Regions from separate parts of the Isoptericola sp. NPDC055881 genome, predicted to be linked through region 1. Evidence: predicted binding sites of a transcription regulator. Region 1 holds the regulator's gene; the other holds the start of a gene.
The links. Region 1 encodes Rex, which represses fermentation and respiration genes when NADH is low (regulators of the CRP and FNR family bind a similar motif). Its sites were predicted from a motif close to CTTGTGAANNNNTTCACAAG; they were not measured.

Region 1 (9,173 bases):
ACGTCGAAGGTGCGCTGGAACGACGTGGCGGCGCCCGCCTCGTCCTCCGTGTTGATGCCGAGGACGCGCACGCCGTCGTCCTCGCGCTCGTTGGCGAGGTCGACGAGGTCGGGGGCCTCGGCACGGCAGGGGGCGCACCCGGCGTACCAGGTGTTGACGACGACCACGTCGCCGCGCCAGTCGGCCGTGCTGACGTCGTCGCCCTCGAAGGTGGTGCCCTCGACGGTCACGACGTCGCCGCGGTCGCCCGCGTCCCACTGCTTCACCGAGCCGTCGCCGGAGACGAACCCCTGGCCGACGACGTCGCCCGCGCCGGAGTCCTGGGCGCCGCACGCGGCCAGGAGGCCGAGGGCGACGACGGCGCTCGTCGCCGCTGCCGCGCGCCGGAGCGCGCGAGAGGTCGTGGTGCGCATCACGCCCCCGGGACGGGGTCGGCGCCGGCGAGCAGGTCCGCGGCGGGCTCGGTGTAGTGCAGGCCGACGAAGGTGTCGCCGTCGAACCGCAGCGACGTCATCGACGCCAGCGAGCACTCCCGACGGCGCGGGTCGTGCGCCAGGGAGCGGGCCTCGAACGAGCGGCGCGTGACCCACACGGGAAGCTGGTGGCTGACGAGGACGACCTCGTGGCCCGCGTACGCGCGGCGGGCGTCGTCCACCGCGGCACGCATCCGGGCCACCTGCTCGGCGTACGGCTCGCCCCACGACGGGCGCAGCGGGTTCCACAGGTAGCGCCACCAGCGAGGGTGCGCGAGCTGCGCCGGGTTGCTCCCGATCGTCGTGCCCTGGAGGTGGTTGCCGGCCTCGATCAGGCGGTCGTCGGTGGCGAGGGTGAGGCCGAACGCCTCGGCGGTCGGGGTCGCGGTCTCCTGCGCGCGCTGCAGCGGGGACGCGACGACGCCGGCGACGTCGTGGCCCGTGCCGGACAGGTGCTCCGCCACACGGCGTGCCATCGCCTGCCCGCGATCGGACAGCCGGTAGCCGGGGATGCGCCCGTAGAGGACCCCGTCCGGGTTGTGGACCTCGCCGTGCCGCACAAGATGGACGGTGGTGGTGGCCATGCCTCCCAGTGTCCCAGAACTCCGGGGTACCCAGGTCCCGTTCAGCCAGGCGTGACGGCGCTCACGCCCCGTGCGGCTCAGGCCTCCTCGTGGCCTCCACGACCTTCGCCATCGCCCGGCCGAGGGTGTCGAGCTCCTCGTCGGTCAGCGTGTCGACGAGCAGCCGCCGTACCGCGGTGACGTGCCCCGGCGCGGACGCCACGAGGGCCGCGTACCCCGCGTCGGTCATGACGCAGTTCACGCCGCGCCGGTCGTCGGGCGCCGGGGTCCGGACCACGAGACCGCGCTGCTCCATGCGGTCCACGGTGTGCGTGAGCCGGCTGCGGGACAGCGCCAGGAAGTCCGCGAGCGCCGACATCCGCAGGGTGCGGCCGGGGGCCTCGGAGAGCTGCACCAGCAGGTGGTACTCGCCCAGCGTCACCGGCAGCCCCTCGTCATGGGCGGTGCCGAGCGCCTCGAAGAAGCGGGACGTCCCTTCCAGGAAGCGCCGCCACGCCCACTGCTGGCCCTCGTCGAGCCAGCGCACGTCTGCGTCGTCGCGCTGTCGCGCCTCGGTAGTCCCGCCCACGGGAATAGGTTACGAGACCGGCGTGTTCTTCTCCCCGTGACGGTAGTTGAGTGCTCAACTACCTAGACATCGACCGCACGACCTACTCGAGGGAGACACCATGACCGCGCTGCCCGCAGGCCTGAACTCCGGCACCTACGCCATCGACCCCGCCCACTCGACCGCGTCCTTCTCCGTGCGCCACGCCGGGATCGCCAAGGTCCGCGGCACCATCGCGATCACGGGCGGTGCGATCACCGTGGGCGACGAGCTCGAGTCGTCCGCCGTGTCGGCCGAGCTGGACTCCGCGTCCGTCAACACCAACGACGAGAACCGCGACAACCACCTGCGCAGCGCCGACTTCTGGCACGCCGAGGAGAAGCCGGTCTGGAGCTTCGTCTCGAAGTCGATCTCCACGGACGGCGACGACTACACGATCGCCGGCGACCTCACCATCAACGGCGTCACCAACTCCGTCGAGCTCCCGACCGAGTTCACCGGCACCGCCACCGACCCGTTCGGCAACGCGCGCGCCGGGTTCGAGTCGCAGATCGAGATCTCCCGCAAGGAGTACGGCCTCACGTGGAACGCCGCGCTCGAGACCGGCGGCGTGCTCGTGGGCGACAAGGTCAAGATCGCCCTCGACGTCTCGGCCATCAAGCAGGCCTGACGACGCTTCCCTCGCGAGGTAGCACCACCCCTCGCGAGGTAGTCCGCGAGAGGCCGAGGTAGTCCGGGTCTTCGCGAGGTAGTCACTACCTCGCGGAGATCCGCACTACCTCGGCCTTTCTCGCGCTACCTCGCGGGGCCCGGGTACTACCTCGCGGAACCGGGTTCTACCTCGCGGGGTCCGGTACTACCTCGCGGGGCCCGGTACTACCTCGGCACCTTGCGCGCTACCTCGCGGGGGTGCCGTTCGTCGCCGCGCGGGCGGCGGCGTGGAACGCGAGGATCTGCAGCTCGCCGGCCACGTCCACGGAGCGCACGACGACGTCGTCGGGCAGCTGCAGCGCGACGGGGGCGAACGACAGGATCTCCCGCACCCCGCAGCCCACGATGCGCTCGGCGATGGGCTGCGCCACGGGGCCCGGGGTGGCCAGCACCACCATCGACACGCCCGTGCGCGCCAGCACGTCCTCGAGCCGGTCGACGTGCTCGATCGTGAGGCCTGCCGCCGACCGGCCCACCACCTGCGGGTCGGCGTCGAGCAGCGCCACCACCTGGAAGCCGCGGGCCGCGTACCCCGAGTAGTTCGCCAGGGCGTGCCCCAGGTTGCCGATGCCGACGATCGCCAGGCGGTGCTCGGAGCCCAGGCCCAGCGCCGTCGCGATGTACTGCGCGAGCGACTGCACGTCGTAGCCCACGCCGCGCGTGCCGAACGACCCCAGGTACGACAGGTCCTTGCGCAGCTGCGCCGACCCCACCCCGGACCGCTCCGCCAGCTCGGACGACGACGTCGTCGTCACACCGGCCTCCGCCAGGTCGCGCAGGGCGCGCAGGTAGTACGGCAGCCGGGCCACCGTCGCGGCCGGCACCGTCGCCTCACCGAGCTCGATCACTGCTGGATCACCCCGTCGTCCTCCCCGGGCTCAGCGAGCCAGCCGGCGCGCGAGCCGCGTGCCGTCCACCCGCCAGAAACCCTGCTGCACGCCGTCCACCTCGACGACGGGCACGTAGTCCCCGTACCTTCCCACCAGGTCACCGCCCGGCGCGTCGTCGACGTCGATGTCGATCTCGCGCCACGCCTCCCCAGCCGCACCGCACACGTCCGTGACCACCGCCCGAGCCTCGTCGCACAGGTGGCAGCCCTGCCTCGTGTACAGCAGCACCCGAGGTTCTCCGACGGATCCCTGCGGCATGCTCACCTGCCAAGACTAGCGGCGCCGATACAGTGGACCGCATGCCGTCGCCCGCCGAGTCGTCCCCGCCGGTGCGCGCCGCAGCGTTCTTCGACGTCGACAACACGATCATCCGGGGCGCCAGCGCGTTCCACCTGGCCCGCGCCCTGTACCAGCGCCGGTTCTTCGGGACCCGCGACCTGCTGCGGTTCGCGCTCATCCAGGCGAAGTACCTGCTGTTCGGGGAGTCCCGCACCCAGATCGAGACGGTGCGCAGCCGCGCCCTGTCGCTCATCGCCGGCCGGTCCGTGGCGGAGATCACCGCCGTCGGCGAGGACGTCTACGACACCGTGCTCGAGCTGCGCATCTTCCCCGGCACCAAGCGGCTGCTCGACGAGCACCTCGCCGCCGGCGACCAGGTGTGGCTGGTGACCGCGACGCCCGTCGAGATCGGTGGGCTCATCGCGCGCCGGCTGGGTGCCACCGGCTGCCTCGGCACCATCGGGGAGCACTCGGGCGGCTTCTACACCGGGCGCCTCGTGGGCGACCTCATGCACGGCGAGGCCAAGGCCGCCGCGGTGCGGGAGCTCGCCGAGCGCGAGGGCATCGACCTGTCCGCGTCGTACGCCTACGGCGACTCGCTCAACGACCTGCCCATGATGCGTACCGTCGGGCACCCGTGCCCCATCAACCCGGACGTGCGGCTGCGCCGGCACGCCAAGGAGGTGGGGTGGCCCATCCGCGAGTTCCGGGGCCGCGGACGGCGCGCGGCGGGGCGGAGCATGAAGACCGCGTCGTGGGCCGGAGCGGCGTGGGTGGCCGGGCTCGTGCTGCGCAGCATCCGCCGCCGCCTCCAGGGCCGCTGAACCTCGGTCCACCCCAGAAGCAGAACGGGCCCGGTACCTCCGCGGAGGTACCGGGCCCGTGCGTCCGCCGTCAGGCGGACGAGGTCACTTCTTGTTGCGACGCTGGTGACGCGTCTTGCGCAGCAGCTTGCGGTGCTTCTTCTTCGCCATGCGCTTGCGGCGCTTCTTGATGACGGAGCCCATGAGGTCCTCACAATGCTTGTCGGTCGGTGGAACACGGTTGGTCCCAGGTGCCCTGTGTCCAGGGCAGCCGACCAACGCGGAAAAGTCCGTCCCCCAGGGTACCCGATGCCTGGCGTCCGCCGGACCGCCGCCCGGCTCGTGCCCGCTCAGTCCCGGTACGGGTCCAGCCCCCAGGTGGGGAAGACGTGCCGACGGGTGGCGAGGATCGCACGGTCGACGTCGTCGGCAGGGTCGTACCCGTCCCGCCAGGCGCGCCACGCGACGTCGCCGCCCGCGAGCCGCTCCGCGGGGTCGAGGCCCGACAGCTCCTCCACCTCGCGCCGCCAGGACTCGGGGAGCTTCAGGTCCGCGGCCAGGGGCGCGTGCGCCGCCTCCGCGACGAGGCCCGCCCACACCAGGGGCACGACGTCGACCACGGCGTACCCGCCGCCGCCGAGCGCCACCCACCGGCCGTCGGCGAGCCCGTGCGCGAGGTCGTGCACCCAGCGCGCCGCGGTGCGCTGGGCCGCCACGCCCACGTTCAGGTCGGTGAGCGGGTCGTTGCCGTGCGCGTCGCACCCGTGCTGCGACACGATCACCTGGGGCCGGAACTCGCGCACCACGGCCGGCACGACGGCGTCCACCGCCCGCAGCCAGTGCGCGCCGTCCGTGCGGGGCGGCAGCCCGACGTTGACCGCGGTGCCCTGCGCCGCCGTGCCGCCCGTGTCGGCGGCGTTCCCCGTGCCCGGGAACAGGGTGTGCCCGTCCTGGTGCACGGAGACGGTGAGCACGCGCGGGTCGTCCCAGAAGATCGCCTCGACGCCGTCGCCGTGGTGCGCGTCCAGGTCGACGTACGCGACGCGCTCCGCCCCGCCGTCGAGCAGGCGCTGCACGGCTGCCGCCGCGTCGTTGTAGATGCAGAAGCCCGACGCCGCCCCGCGCCGCGCGTGGTGCATGCCGCCCGCGATGTTCACGCCGTGGACCACGTGCCCGGACCACACGGACTCCGCCGCGTCGACCGACGCCGCCACGAGGCGCGCCCCCGCCTCGTGCATCGTCGGGAACACCGGGTCGTCCTCCGTGCCGAGCCCGCGCGCGAGGTCGGGCTCCCCGGTCTCGGCCGCGCGCCGCACGGCCGCGACGTACGCGGCGTCGTGCACGGACTCGATGACCGCGTCGGGGGCGGGCTCGACGTCGGCCACCTCGAGCGTGGGCGCGTCCAGGAGGCCGAGCTCGGCCACGAGCCGCATCGTCAGGTCGAGCCGGGCGGGCGCCATCGGGTGCCCGGGGCCGAAGTCGTAGCGCAGGAGCTCAGGACTCCACAGCAGCCGGGCGACGCGCATCCCGTCACGGTAGCCGACGCCGTGGCAGGCTGTGCCCAGCGACTGAGGGGCGAGAGGGGGCACGGTGCCGGGGACGTGGGGCGGTCGTGGGCTCGCGCTGCGCGGCTGGGTGGACCGGGCGGCCCGGGAGTACCCCGCACGGCTGGCCATGACGGTCTTCGCGGCCGTCATCACCCTCTTCACGCTGCTGCTCCTGCCCCCGTGGGCGACGGCCTCGGGCCGTGGCGTGGCGTTCGTCGACGCCCTCTTCACCGCGACGTCGGCCGTGTGCGTCACGGGCCTCGTCGTCGTCGACACCGCGAGCCACTGGTCGGGCTACGGGCACGTCGTCATCCTGCTCGGGATCAAGATCGGCGGCCTCGGCGTGATGACGCTCGCGTCGCTGGTCGGCCTGGCCGTCTCCCGACGGCTCGGGCTCACCCAGAAGCTGCTCACGGCGTCCGAGACGAAGACCGAGCGGCTCGGCGAGGTGGGTGCCCTGCTACGCACCATCATCATCACGGCCACCACCATCGAGGCGGCCATCGCGATCCTGCTCTTCCCGCGGTTCCTCGCCCTCGGCGACCCCGCCGGGCAGGCGGCGTGGCACGCCGTCTTCTACGGCGTCTCCTCGTTCAACAACGCCGGTTTCGTCCCCACGGAGCACGGGCTGATGCCCTTCGCGTCCGACTGGCTGGTGCTCCTGCCCATCGCGCTCGGCGTCTTCATCGGGTCGCTGGGCTTCCCCGTGATCCTCAACATCATGACGCACCGCCGGCGCCGCCAGCACTGGATCCGCTCGCTGTCGCTGCACACCAAGCTGACCGTCACCACGAGCCTGGCGCTGCTGGTGGGCGGGGCGCTCGTCATCGGGCTGCTGGAGTGGTCCAACCCGGCGACCTTCGGTGGCCAGGACGGCGTCACCCGCGTCCTGTCGTCGGTCTTCGCCTCGGTGATGCCCCGCTCCGGGGGCTTCAGCAGCGTGAACGTGCACGAGATGTACCCGGAGACCTGGCTCGTCACCGACGCCCTGATGTTCGTCGGCGGCGGGTCGGCGTCGACGGCCGGCGGCATCAAGGTCACGACGCTCGCCGTCATGCTGCTCGCCATCCTCTCCGAGGCGCGCGGCGACAAGGACACCGACGCGTTCGGACGCCGCATCCCCCGCGACACGATCCGCCTCGCGATCGCCGTGATGTTCATGGGCGCCACAGCCGTGCTCGTGTCGTGCCTGGCGCTGCTGCGCATGACGTCGTTCAGCCTGTCCGAGGTGCTCTACGAGGTGATCTCCGCGTTCGCCACGGTCGGCCTGTCCACCGGCATCACGCCCGACCTGCCGGACCCGGCCAAGTACTGGCTCAGCGGCCTGATGTTCGTGGGGCGGGTCGGGGTGGTCTCGCTGATGGGCGCCCTCGCGCTGCGCGACCGGCGCCGCATCGTACGCTTCCCCGAGGAGCGCCCGATCATCGGGTGACCCGTACCCGGAAAGAGGAGAACCGTGCCCGACAAGAAGGCTCCCGTGCGCGACGCCGGCGTGCTCGTGATCGGCCTCGGCCGCTTCGGCTCGTCGCTCGCGACGACGCTGGACCGCCTCGGCCAGGACGTGCTCGCCGTCGAGCGGGACCCGAAGCTCGTGGCGCAGTGGTCCGGCCGCCTGCCCCTGGTGGAGGCGGACGCGTCGGAGTCGGAGGCCCTCGTCCAGCTCGGCGCGAAGGACTTCGGCGTCGCCGTCGTGGGCGTCGGCACCGAGCTCGAGGCGTCGGTGCTCATCACGGCGAACCTCGTGGACCTCGGCACCCCGCAGATCTGGGCCAAGGCGATCTCGGCGGAGCACGGCCGCATCCTCACCCGCATCGGCGCGCACCACGTCGTCTACCCGGAGGCGGACGCCGGCTCGCGCGTCGCGCACCTCGTGAGCGGCAAGATGCTCGACTACATCGAGGTCGAGGACGGGTTCACCATCGTCAAGATGCGTCCGCCGAAGGAGATGCAGGGCTTCACGCTCGCGCAGTCGGACATCCGCAAGCGGTACGGCGTGACCGTCATCGGCGTGAAGTCGCCCGGGGTCGAGTTCATCTACGCGACGCCCGAGACCCGGGTGAGCGCGAACGACCTGCTGGTCTGCTCCGGCCACGCCGACCTGCTGGAGCGGTTCTCCGCGCGCCCCTGACCGTCCGGCGACCGGCCGGCGCGGCGCGTTCCGCGACCGTTCATCCCCGCGACACCGCCAGGCCAACGCCGCACGGCAGGGTCACGATCCATGCGATCACCCCGACCCGTCCTGCCGGCGCTGCTCCTGCTGCCCGCCCTCGCCGTCGTGCCCGCCTCGTCGGCCTGGGGCCACGGCGACCACCACCCGCACCGTGACCGCGTCGCGACCGTCACGACCGACGTCGAGACCCCCGTCCTGTACGACGACGAGGAGGGCGGCAACGCCTCCGGCGACGACCCGGCGATCTGGGTCCACCCGGACGACGACGGCGCGTCGCTCGTGCTGGCGACCGCCAAGGAGGGCGGCCTGCGGGTGTACGACACCGACGGCCGCGAGGTGCAGGCGCTCGCCGCGGCGCCCGCGCCCCGCGCCGACGGCGTCCCAGGACGCTACAACAACGTCGACGTCGCGTACGGGCTGCGCGTGGGCGGCAGGACCGTGGACGTCGCCGTGGTCTCGGACCGCTACAACGACCAGCTCCGCTTCTTCGCGATCGACCCGGCCGGGGCCGACGCCGCGGCACCGCTCTCGGAGATCACGGCCGCGGGGCAGCCGTTCCTGTTCCAGCCGGACCGCGTGGGCGTCGACACCGAGCACACCGCGTACGGGCTGGCGGTGTGGCAGCCGCGCGCGGGCGAGGCGTACGCGGTCGTGACGCAGGAGGGCACGACGGCGGTCGCCACCGCACGGATCGCGGCGCGCGGCGACGGGACCCTCGGGTACGACGACGTCGCGCAGGTCGAGCTCCCCGCGTCGTTCGAACTGCCCGGCGGCGGCACGTGGACGCCCTGCGAGGAGCCGGGTGTCGGGCCGCAGCTCGAGGGCCTGGGCGTCGACCAGCGCACCGGCACGCTCTACGCCGCCCAGGAGGACGTGGGCCTGTGGCGGATCCCGCTCCCCCTCGGGTCGGGCAAGTCGCGGCTCGTGGACAAGGTCACCGACTTCGGTGTCGAGGACGCCTGGGACGCCGCGAGCGAGGAGTGCGAGCCCGTGGACCCCGCGGACGCTGCGGCGCACCCGTACGGGGGCACGCGTCTCGTCGCCGACGCGGAGGGCGTGGACGTCTATCACGGGCGGGGGCGGACGGGGTACGTCATCGTCTCCAGCCAGGGGGACGACACCTACAGCGTGTACGCGACGACCGGCCGGAACGCGCCGCTCGGCACCTT
Region 2 (9,173 bases), on a different contig from region 1:
GCGTGCGGGCTGGGCGGGTCGGCCTGCGGGTCGACGGCCACCCGCTGCACCGCGTCGTCGAACGCGACGCCCGACGCCGCGAGCACCTCCGCGAGCACGTCCACGGCCTCGTCGAACCAGCCGCCGTAGGGCCGCGTCGCCGCGCCCGGCAGCGCGACCGGCTGCACCAGCCCGCCGTAGCCGGACGTGTCGCCCGACCCCCGCACGCCGAACATGCCGCGGCGCACCTCGACGACCTCCGGCCCCTGCCCGCCGCGGCCGGCCTGCTCGCTGCCGGGCACCAGCTCCCCGGACCGGGGGCCGAGCACCCCCTCGGGCTGCGGGACGGGCTTGTCCGCCGCGCCCCCCGCCGTCGTGCCGTCGCTCATCGCAGCAGCCCCTTGAGCTCGAACGTCGGCGTGGCCTCGAGCGCCGCCGCCTCGGCGGCCGCGGCCGCCTCCCGGCGGTTGACGCCCAGCGGCGAGTCCTGGATGTGCTGGTGCAGCGCGAGGATCGCGTTGATGAGCATCTCCGGGCGCGGCGGGCAGCCGGGCAGGTACACGTCGACCGGGACGATGTGGTCCACGCCCTGCACGATCGCGTAGTTGTTGAACATGCCGCCGCTGGAGGCGCACACGCCCATGGACAGCACCCACTTGGGCTCGCTCATCTGGTCGTAGACCTGCCGCACGACCGGGGCCATCTTCTGGCTCACCCGGCCCGCGACGATCATGAGGTCCGCCTGCCGCGGCGACGCCCGGAAGACCTCCATGCCGAACCGAGACAGGTCGAACCGCGACGCGCCGGCCGCCATCATCTCGATGGCGCAGCACGCCAGCCCGAACGTCACCGGCCACACGGACGCCTTGCGCAGGTAGCCCGCCAGGTCCTCGATCGTCGTGAGCAGGAAGCCCGACGGAGCCTCTTCCAGGCCCATGAACCCTCCCCTTCGTGAGCATCGGTGCCGGATCTGCCCGGCACCGTCGCCGTCCGTCTTGCCGTGTCGTCCTGGGTGGTGCTGGTGGTGCTGGTGGTGCTGGTCGTGCTGGTCGTGCTGGTCGTGCGGGTGCTGCTACACCCAGCTGAGGCCGCCCCGCCGCCACTCGTAGACGAAGGGCACGGTGATGAGGGCGAGGAACGACAGCATCGCCACCAGGCCGAAGCCGGCGAGCGCGGCGAAGTCCACCGCCCACGGGTAGAGGAAGACCACCTCGATGTCGAAGACGATGAACGTCATCGCGACCAGGTAGTACTTGACCGGGAGGCGCCCGCCGCCGACCGCGTGCGGCGTCGGCTCGATGCCGCACTCGTACGCGTCGAGCTTGGCCCGGTTGTAGCGCTTCGGGCCGATGACGGCGCTCGCCGCCACACCGCCCACGGCCAGGACCAGGGCGACGCCCATGAGCATGAGGACCGGCACGTACGGGTTCGTCATCGTGCCGCCCCCGTCCGCGCCGTCGCGCTCGGACCTGCCTCGTGCATCTCGACCACTCCCTTGTGCTCGTGTGCGCTCATGCCGCTGGGACCACCCTGGTGAGCCCCGCGATGACCCGGTCCACCCAGTCACCGCCCCGCGGCTCGTAGCAGTCGGACAACAGCTTGAGCACGAACCGCATGACCACCTGCCGCGGCAGCCCGTACCGCACGCACAGCCGCATGATCTGCGGGTGCTCGATGAGCCGCACGAACCAGCGGCCCAACGTGTAGTAGCCGCCCAGGTCGGCGCGCATGCGGTCCGCGTAGGACGCGAGCGTGTGCTCCCGCGCGTCGTCGGTGGTGCGGGTCCGGGCCTGCGCGATGGCGTCGGCCGCGACCCGCCCGGCCTGCAGGGCGTAGGCGATGCCCTCGCCGTTGAACGGGCTGACCATCCCCGCGGCGTCACCCACCAGCAGCGCGCCCGCGGAGTAGAGCGGGCTGCGGTTGAACCCCATCGGCAGGGCCGCTCCGCGGACGGGGCCCACCTGGTTGTCGGGCGTGAAGCCCCACTCGGCGGGGGCGTTGCGCATCCAGGCCTGCATCATGCCGCGGTAGTCGTGCCCTGCCGCGGACTGCCGCGCGGGTGTGGAGCTCACCGAGCCGAGGCCGACGTTGGCCGTGCCGTCCCCGAGGGCGAAGATCCAGCCGTAGCCGGGAAGGAGGTTCGACGCGCCCGGCGCGCCGTCCCAGAGCTCGAGGTGCGACTCCATCCACGCGTCCTCGTGCCGCGACGTCCCCTCCGTGCGGAAGTAGGTGCGCACCGCCGTGCCGATCGGGCGGTCGTCACGGCGCGTGACGCCGAGGCCGGTCGCGAAGCGCGAGGAGACGCCGTCGGCGGCGACCACGACGGGCGCGCGGTAGACGGTCTCGGCGCCGTCGGCGCGACCGTCGCCGTCGAGGGGCTGGGTCCGCACGCCGACGACACGGCCGTCCCGCTCGTCGCGCAGGGGTGCGGTCACCTTGGTGCGCTCCAGCAGCTTGGCGCCGCTGGCCTGCGCGTGCTGCGCGAGGCGGTGGTCGAGAGACATCCGGGACCGCGCCATGCCGTAGCCGGGGAAGGAGTCCAGGTCGGGCCAGGGCAGCTCCCACGAGCGCGCCCCGGCCACCACGCGCAGGCCCTCGTTGCGGATCCACCCGTCCTCGGCCCGGGTGCCGAGGCCCATGCGGGCCAGCTCCCCGACCGCGCGGGGCGTGAGCCCGTCGCCGCAGACCTTGTCCCGGGGGAAGGACGCCTTGTCGAGCACGAGCACGTCGAGGCCGGCGGAGGCGCACCAGTGAGCGGTGGACGTCCCGGCCGGACCGGCACCCACCACGATGACGTCAGCGTCGTCCAGACGACCTGCCCGCACGTTCTCACCTCGCTCCCTCGAGCGCCCCGGCGACGGTGCCGGAGTCGATTTGTGAACCCCATCACAACTCTTGTCGAGCACTCTAGCCACGTTCGCGGGGCGATGTGTAGGAAGGTAACCCTTCCTCGTCGGCGGCCGGCCCCGGGTGCGCCGCGGTGGAGACGTCACCGCAGGTCCGGCGGGGTGCCACCAGTGTGCCAGCCGGGCCGCCCCAGGGGGATGTCGGGGACCTGCCGCAAGGTGCGTGGATCCCGTGACGTGCCTACGGTCGTGGGCACGGACCAAGGCAGCACCCGCACGAGACCCTCAGGAGGCTCGCCCCATGAAGGCAGGACCCGCATTCGTCGTCGGAGCAGCGCTCGGCTACCTGTTCGGCACCGAGAAGGGCCGGCAGAAGCTCGACCAGGCGAAGAACTGGGCGACGGAGACCTGGAAGGACCCGCGCGTCCAGGCCAAGGTCTCGGACGTCACGAGCACCGTGAGCGACTTCGCCAAGGAGCAGGGCGCCGCCCTCAAGGACCGCACCACCAGCGCCTGACCTCCGGCGCCCTGCACGAGGGCACGAGGGCCGGGCGACGACACCGTGCGTCGCCCGGCTTGTCCGCGCTCAGGCCCGAGCTCAGTTCCGTGCTCAGGCCCCCGCTCAGGTACTCAGGTGGCTCAGCTGCTCAGGTGGCTCGGCGGGCGGCCGCCGGCTCGGCGTCGTCGAGGTCCGCGCCGTAGCGCTCCCGCTCGATCGCCTTGAGGCTCTTGCCCGCGGTGTCCGGCGTCCAGACGACGCCGATGACGAGGGAGGCGACGAGCAGCGCGACCATGATGCCGCCCACGAACGGCACGCCCCGCTCGGCGAGCATCGTCGGGAACACGTAGCTCAGCAGGCCCACCGCGATGCGCGCCACGAAGAAGAGCACGCCCTGGGCCGAGGCCCGGTAGGCCGTGGCGAACAGCTCCGCCGTCCACAGCGCGTAGAACGCCTGGGCACCGATGCCGGCGGACACGCCCCACAGCACGGCGTAGGTGACGAGCAGCGGCATGGAGACGTGCGGCACGAAGGCCAGGATCATCCAGGCCGCCACGGCCAGGACCGCGCCGAGGCCGTAGAGCAGGCGGCGGCTCACCCGGTCGCCGTACCGCATGAAGCCCCAGAAGGTCGCGGCGGACGTCAGGCCCCAGACCAGCACCTGCAGGAGGTTCTGCGCGACGGCGCTCTCGACGCCGGCCGTCTGGTACACCCGGGGCATGAAGATGCCTGCCTGGCCCGCGACCGTGTTCCACAGGGCATAGACGCCGACGAGGAACAGCAGCGCCTTGACGTTCTGCGGGTGCGAGACCAGCTCGCGGAAGCCGCGGCGCCTGCGGCCGAGGGCGACCTGCTTGGCGTTCGACTCCTTCCACACGTCCGACTCCGCGAGCCCGCGCCGCACCCACCACGTGACGAACGCGATGACGAACAGGTGCGCGAAGACGATCCGGCTGCCGAGCAGCCCGAGGGGCACGAGCGCGGTGGCGAGCACGAAGCCGACGAACGGCCCGAGCGACCACGCGAGCTGTGCGGTGCCCACGTGCCGGGCCCGCTGGTGGTCGGGCGCCTCCTCGGCGATGTACGTCCAGGCGACGGGGACGCCGGCACCCACGGCGATGCCGGTGAGGACGATGCCGACGAACAGCATCCACGGGGCGGCGGCGAAGACGATGAACGCCGTGCCGAGCATGTACAGCAGCAGGTCGTAGGTGTAGATGAACTTGCGGCCGTACCGGTCGCCGAGCGGTCCCCCGACCATGGCGCCCACCGCCGCGCCGAACGCGTTGGCGCTCAGCGCGGCCGCGAGCCCCACGGCGAGGTTGCTGAGGCCGAAGTGCTCCTGCCACAGCGTGAGGCTGGTGGCCAGGGCGATGATCGAGCCCGCCTCGATGTAGTTGGACATCGCGACCGCGACGGTGGCCCGGTACCCGTGCAGCGGGGCCCCCGCCGTCGCGGGACGCGTCCCGTTCCCTGGTGTGGTCGTCGGTGTGGTCCCCGGTGTCGTCATCGACCCTGCCTTCCCTGCTGGGCACGTCACCGTGCCGCACGTCGTCCTTGAATCGTTTCAGGCGTCGGCGACGATACGTGCCCCGGTCCACGAGGTCAAAGGGCGCCGGAGGATCGCGGCGGCAGTTCGCGGTCCCGTCGGCACTTCGAAGTGCCGACGGAGCCGCGAGCTGCCGCGCAGAACGGTCAGGCGGGGCGCAGGCCCCGGTGCAGGGCGACGACGCCCCCGGCGAGGTTCCGGTAGGACACCCGCTCCCAGCCGGCGGCGAGCAGACGGCGGCCCAGCGCGGCCTGGTCGGGCCAGGCGCGGATCGACTCGGCGAGGTAGTCGTAGGACCCGCGGTCGCGGGTGACCGCGCCCGCCACCACGGGCAGCGCGCGCATCAGGTACTCCTGGTAGACGACGCGGAAGGGCGCCCAGGTGGGCGTGGAGAACTCGCACACGACGACGCGGCCGCCGGGCCGCACCACCCGCAGCATCTCGCGCAGGGCGGCGTCGGTGTCGACCACGTTGCGCAGCCCGAAGCTGATCGTCACGGCGTCGAAGGCGGCGTCCGCGAACGGGAGGCGGGTGGCGTCGCCGGCGACGAACGACAGGTCCGGGCGGCGCCCCTTGCCGACGGTGAGCATGCCGAGGCTGATGTCGGACGGCACGACGAGCGCGCCGTCGGCGGCGAACGGCTCGCTCGACGTGCCGGTGCCGGCGGCCAGGTCCAGCACCCGCTCGCCGGGGACGGCGGCGACGGCCTCGACCACGGCCCGGCGCCAGCGGCGGTCCTGCCCGAGCGAGACGAGATCGTTGACGAGGTCGTACCGGCGGGCGATGCCGTCGAACATCGACGCGACCTCGGCGGGGTCCTTGTCCAGGCTGGCGCGCGGCATGCGTGCCATCGTCGCACGGGACGGCCGACCGCCACGTGCCGCCACAGGTCGGCAGTTCCAGCTCACGTCGGCACCTCGGACTGCCGACGTGAGCGGGGACTGCCGATCTGACCGTTGCCTGACCGTTGCCACCCGGCCACCGGTGTCCTAGCGTCGTGCGGGACGGCGGCACGAGGCCGGCGCTCCCTGGATCGGCAGACAGGCCCACTGAGCCGGCGCGACGTGGCGCCGCTCCCCCGGCGTCGCCGTCAGGAGGCACCGATGAGCACCTGGATCAAGAACCCGCTGGCCGTCTTCACCGCCGACGACTCCACTGGAGCACCCGACGCGCGCGGCGGCGTCGTCGTCTCGGACGGCGTGATCAGCGAGCTGGTGGCGGCCGGCGCCAGCCCTGCGGCGCCCGTCGACGAGACGTTCGACGCGGCGGAGCACGTCGTCACGCCCGGCCTGATCAACACGCACCACCACTTCTACCAGACGCTCACGCGCGCCTGGGGCCCGGTCGCGGACGCCGAGCTCTTCCCGTGGCTGACGACGCTGTACCCGGTGTGGGCCCGGCTCACGCCGCGCGCGCACGAGCTCGCCACGAAGGTCGCGCTGACGGAGCTGCTGCTGTCGGGCTGCACCACGGCCGCCGACCACCACTACGTCTTCCCGGCGGGGCTGGACGACGCGATCGACATCCAGGTCGAGGCCGTGCGGGAGCTCGGCATGCGGGCCACGCTCACGCGCGGCTCGATGACGCTCGGCACGGACGACGGCGGGCTGCCCCCGCAGTCGGTGGTGCAGGACGCCGACACCATCCTGGCGGACTCGGAACGCCTGATCGGCGCGTACCACGAGCGCGGTGCGGGCGCCCGGATCCAGATCGCCCTCGCGCCCTGCTCACCCTTCTCCGTGACCACGCAGAACATGCGGGACACGGCCGAGCTGGCCGCGCGGCACGACGTGCGCCTGCACACCCACCTCGCGGAGACGATCGACGAGGAGGACTTCCTGCGCGAGCGGTTCGGGATGCGCACGGTGGACTACCTGGAGTCGGTCGGCTGGCTGACCGACCGGGCCTGGCTCGGGCACGGCATCCACTTCGACGGCCAGGAGATCGCGCGCCTGGGCGCGGCAGGGACCGGCGTGGCGCACTGCCCGACGTCGAACATGCGCCTCGCGTCCGGCATCGCCCGCGTCCTGGAGCTCGAGGACGCGGGGGTGCCGGTCGGGCTCGGCGTCGACGGCTCGGCGTCCAACGACGCGTCCACGATGATCCTGGAGGCCCGCCAGGCCCTCTACCTGCAGCGCCTCAAGTACGGGGCGTCGGTGCCGGTGGCCCGCGCTCTCGGCTGGGCGACGCGCGGCTCGGCCCGTGTGCTGGGCCGCGACGACCTCGGCGTCCTCGCCGTCGGCAAGCAGGCCGACCTCGCCCTGTGGCGTCTCGACGAGCCCCGCTTCTCGGGCTCGCACGACCCGGTCGCCGCGCTGCTGCTGTGCGGCGCCGACCGCGCCGACCGGGTCATGGTCGGCGGCGACTGGCGGGTCGTCGACGGCCACGTCGTCGACCTCGACCTGCCCGCGCTCCTCGCTGAGCACCGCGACGCCGCCCGCCGCCTCGTCGCCGGCTGACCCTCCGCGCGAGCCGCACGCGACGTCCGTGCGGGAAGTCCTTGTCGCGAGGCTGGTCGGGCCTGGCGGGAGCCGCGAGGAACGAGCGGCGGATGGCGTGCCTCGCGACAAGGACTTCCCGCTCGGACGCCACGTCACTCACGACCCGCCCGCTCCGCCCGACGACTACTCAACGGCAATCCGTGGCCCGGGAGGGGTTGACACGCCTCACCCTTTGCCGGTCGAATGATGGAAGGCTTCTTCCGCTAGTCGGAAGAGTGAACCTGACTCGGTAGCGAACAAGGAGGTCCGCTATGGCACGGTCCACCACCGCCCGCGCGGTGACCAGCCCCACCCGGCCCGAGGACGAGCGGCTGCCGCTCGGCGCCACGTTCGGGTACGGCTTCCAGCACGTCCTCACGATGTACGGCGGCATCATCGCCCCGCCGCTGATCGTCGGGAGCGCGGCCGGCCTGACGCCGGCGGAGATCGGGACGCTCGTCGCCGCCTCGCTGTTCATCGGCGGGCTCGCGACGATCCTGCAGACGGTGGGCATCAGGTTCTTCGGCTCCCAGCTGCCCCTGGTGCAGGGCGTGTCCTTCGCCGGCGTCTCGACGATGGTCGCCATCGTCGGCGGCGGGGGCGGGATCCAGGCGGTGCTGGGCGCCGTGCTCGTCTCGTCGGCGATCGGCTTCCTCATCACGCCGTTCTTCGCGCAGATCATCCGGTTCTTCCCGCCGGTGGTGACCGGCGTGGTGATCACCACGATCGGCCTGACGCTGATGCCCGTGGCGGCGAACTGGGCGATGGGCGGCAACGCCGAGGCGCCCGACTACGGTTCGACGAGCAACATCGGCCTCGCGTTCCTCACGTTCGCGATCGTCATCCTGCTGTCGAAGGTCGGGTCGGGGACGGTCTCGCGGCTGTCGATCCTCATCGCGATCGTCGCGGGCACGCTCATCGCGCTCGTGCTGGGCAAGGCGGACTTCGGGGGCGTCGGCGACGGCCCGATCTTCGCGTTCCCCACGCCGCTGGCGTACGGCCCGCCGACGTTCGAGGTCGCCGCGATCGTCTCGATGCTCATCGTGATCCTGGTGACGCTCACGGAGACGACGGCGGACATCATCGCGGTCGGCGAGATCGTCGGCACGAAGGTGGACCGCAAGCGGATCGCGAACGGTCTCCGCGCGGACATGGCGTCGTCGGTGGTGTCGCCGTTCTTCGGCTCCTTCACGCAGTCGGCGTTCGCGCAGAACGTCGGCCTGGTCGCGATCACGGGCATCAAGTCGCGCTTCGTCGTGTCGGCGGGCGGGGCGATCCTCGTCGTCCTGGGCCTGCTGCCGGTGCTGGGCCGCGTCGTCGCCGCGGTCCCGACGCCCGTGCTCGGCGGTGCGGGAGTCGTGCTGTTCGGCTCGGTCGCGGCGTCCGGCATCCGCACCCTCGCCAAGGTGGACTACGGCAACTCGATGAACCTCGTCATCGTGGCGGCGTCGATCTCGTTCGGCATGGTGCCGATCGCCAAGCCGGACTTCTACGACCAGTTCCCGACCTGGTTCGGCACCATCTTCCACTCGGGGATCAGCTCGGCCGCCCTCATGGCGATCCTGCTGAACATCCTGTTCAACCACATCAAGGCGGGCACGCCGGAGAACCCCTCGGTGTTCGTGAAGGGCACCGCGAGCAAGGCGGTCGACGACGAGCAGCTGGAGGACCTGGCGGACGACGGCGTCCTCAACCGCTCGAACCGCGCCCCGCGCGGCCGCGCGGACGCACCGGCCGACGAGCGTGCCGACGAGCGCCGCGACGGCGCGACCACGCCGTGACCGTGCGTCACACCTGAGCACCGCACGTGGAAGGGCGTG

Region 2: the regulator Rex is predicted to act here: its motif matches at 2,853-2,872, upstream of ACWGKI_RS04840 (geranylgeranyl reductase family protein).

Annotation. Positions count from the first base shown of each region.
Region 1 is NZ_JBSHCR010000051.1:18,516-27,688, reverse strand. It holds gene ACWGKI_RS15150 (TlpA family protein disulfide reductase) at 1-413, opposite strand, end outside; gene ACWGKI_RS15145 (histidine phosphatase family protein) at 413-1,057, opposite strand; gene ACWGKI_RS15140 (MarR family winged helix-turn-helix transcriptional regulator) at 1,119-1,625, opposite strand; gene ACWGKI_RS15135 (YceI family protein) at 1,726-2,274, shown strand; gene ACWGKI_RS15130 (redox-sensing transcriptional repressor Rex) at 2,501-3,163, opposite strand; gene ACWGKI_RS15125 (glutaredoxin family protein) at 3,194-3,463, opposite strand; gene ACWGKI_RS15120 (HAD family hydrolase) at 3,505-4,308, shown strand; gene ACWGKI_RS15115 (30S ribosomal protein bS22) at 4,393-4,491, opposite strand; gene ACWGKI_RS15110 (acetoin utilization protein AcuC) at 4,638-5,813, opposite strand; gene ACWGKI_RS15105 (TrkH family potassium uptake protein) at 5,878-7,266, shown strand; gene ACWGKI_RS15100 (potassium channel family protein) at 7,291-7,962, shown strand; gene ACWGKI_RS15095 (phytase) at 8,053-9,173, shown strand, end outside.
Region 2 is NZ_JBSHCR010000009.1:74,718-83,890, forward strand. It holds gene ACWGKI_RS04825 (NADH-quinone oxidoreductase subunit C) at 1-368, opposite strand, end outside; gene ACWGKI_RS04830 (NuoB/complex I 20 kDa subunit family protein) at 365-916, opposite strand; gene ACWGKI_RS04835 (NADH-quinone oxidoreductase subunit A) at 1,052-1,414, opposite strand; gene ACWGKI_RS04840 (geranylgeranyl reductase family protein) at 1,491-2,804, opposite strand; gene ACWGKI_RS04845 (hypothetical protein) at 3,127-3,342, shown strand; gene ACWGKI_RS04850 (MFS transporter) at 3,473-4,834, opposite strand; gene ACWGKI_RS04855 (demethylmenaquinone methyltransferase) at 5,020-5,715, opposite strand; gene ACWGKI_RS04860 (8-oxoguanine deaminase) at 5,977-7,332, shown strand; gene ACWGKI_RS04865 (nucleobase:cation symporter-2 family protein) at 7,626-9,134, shown strand.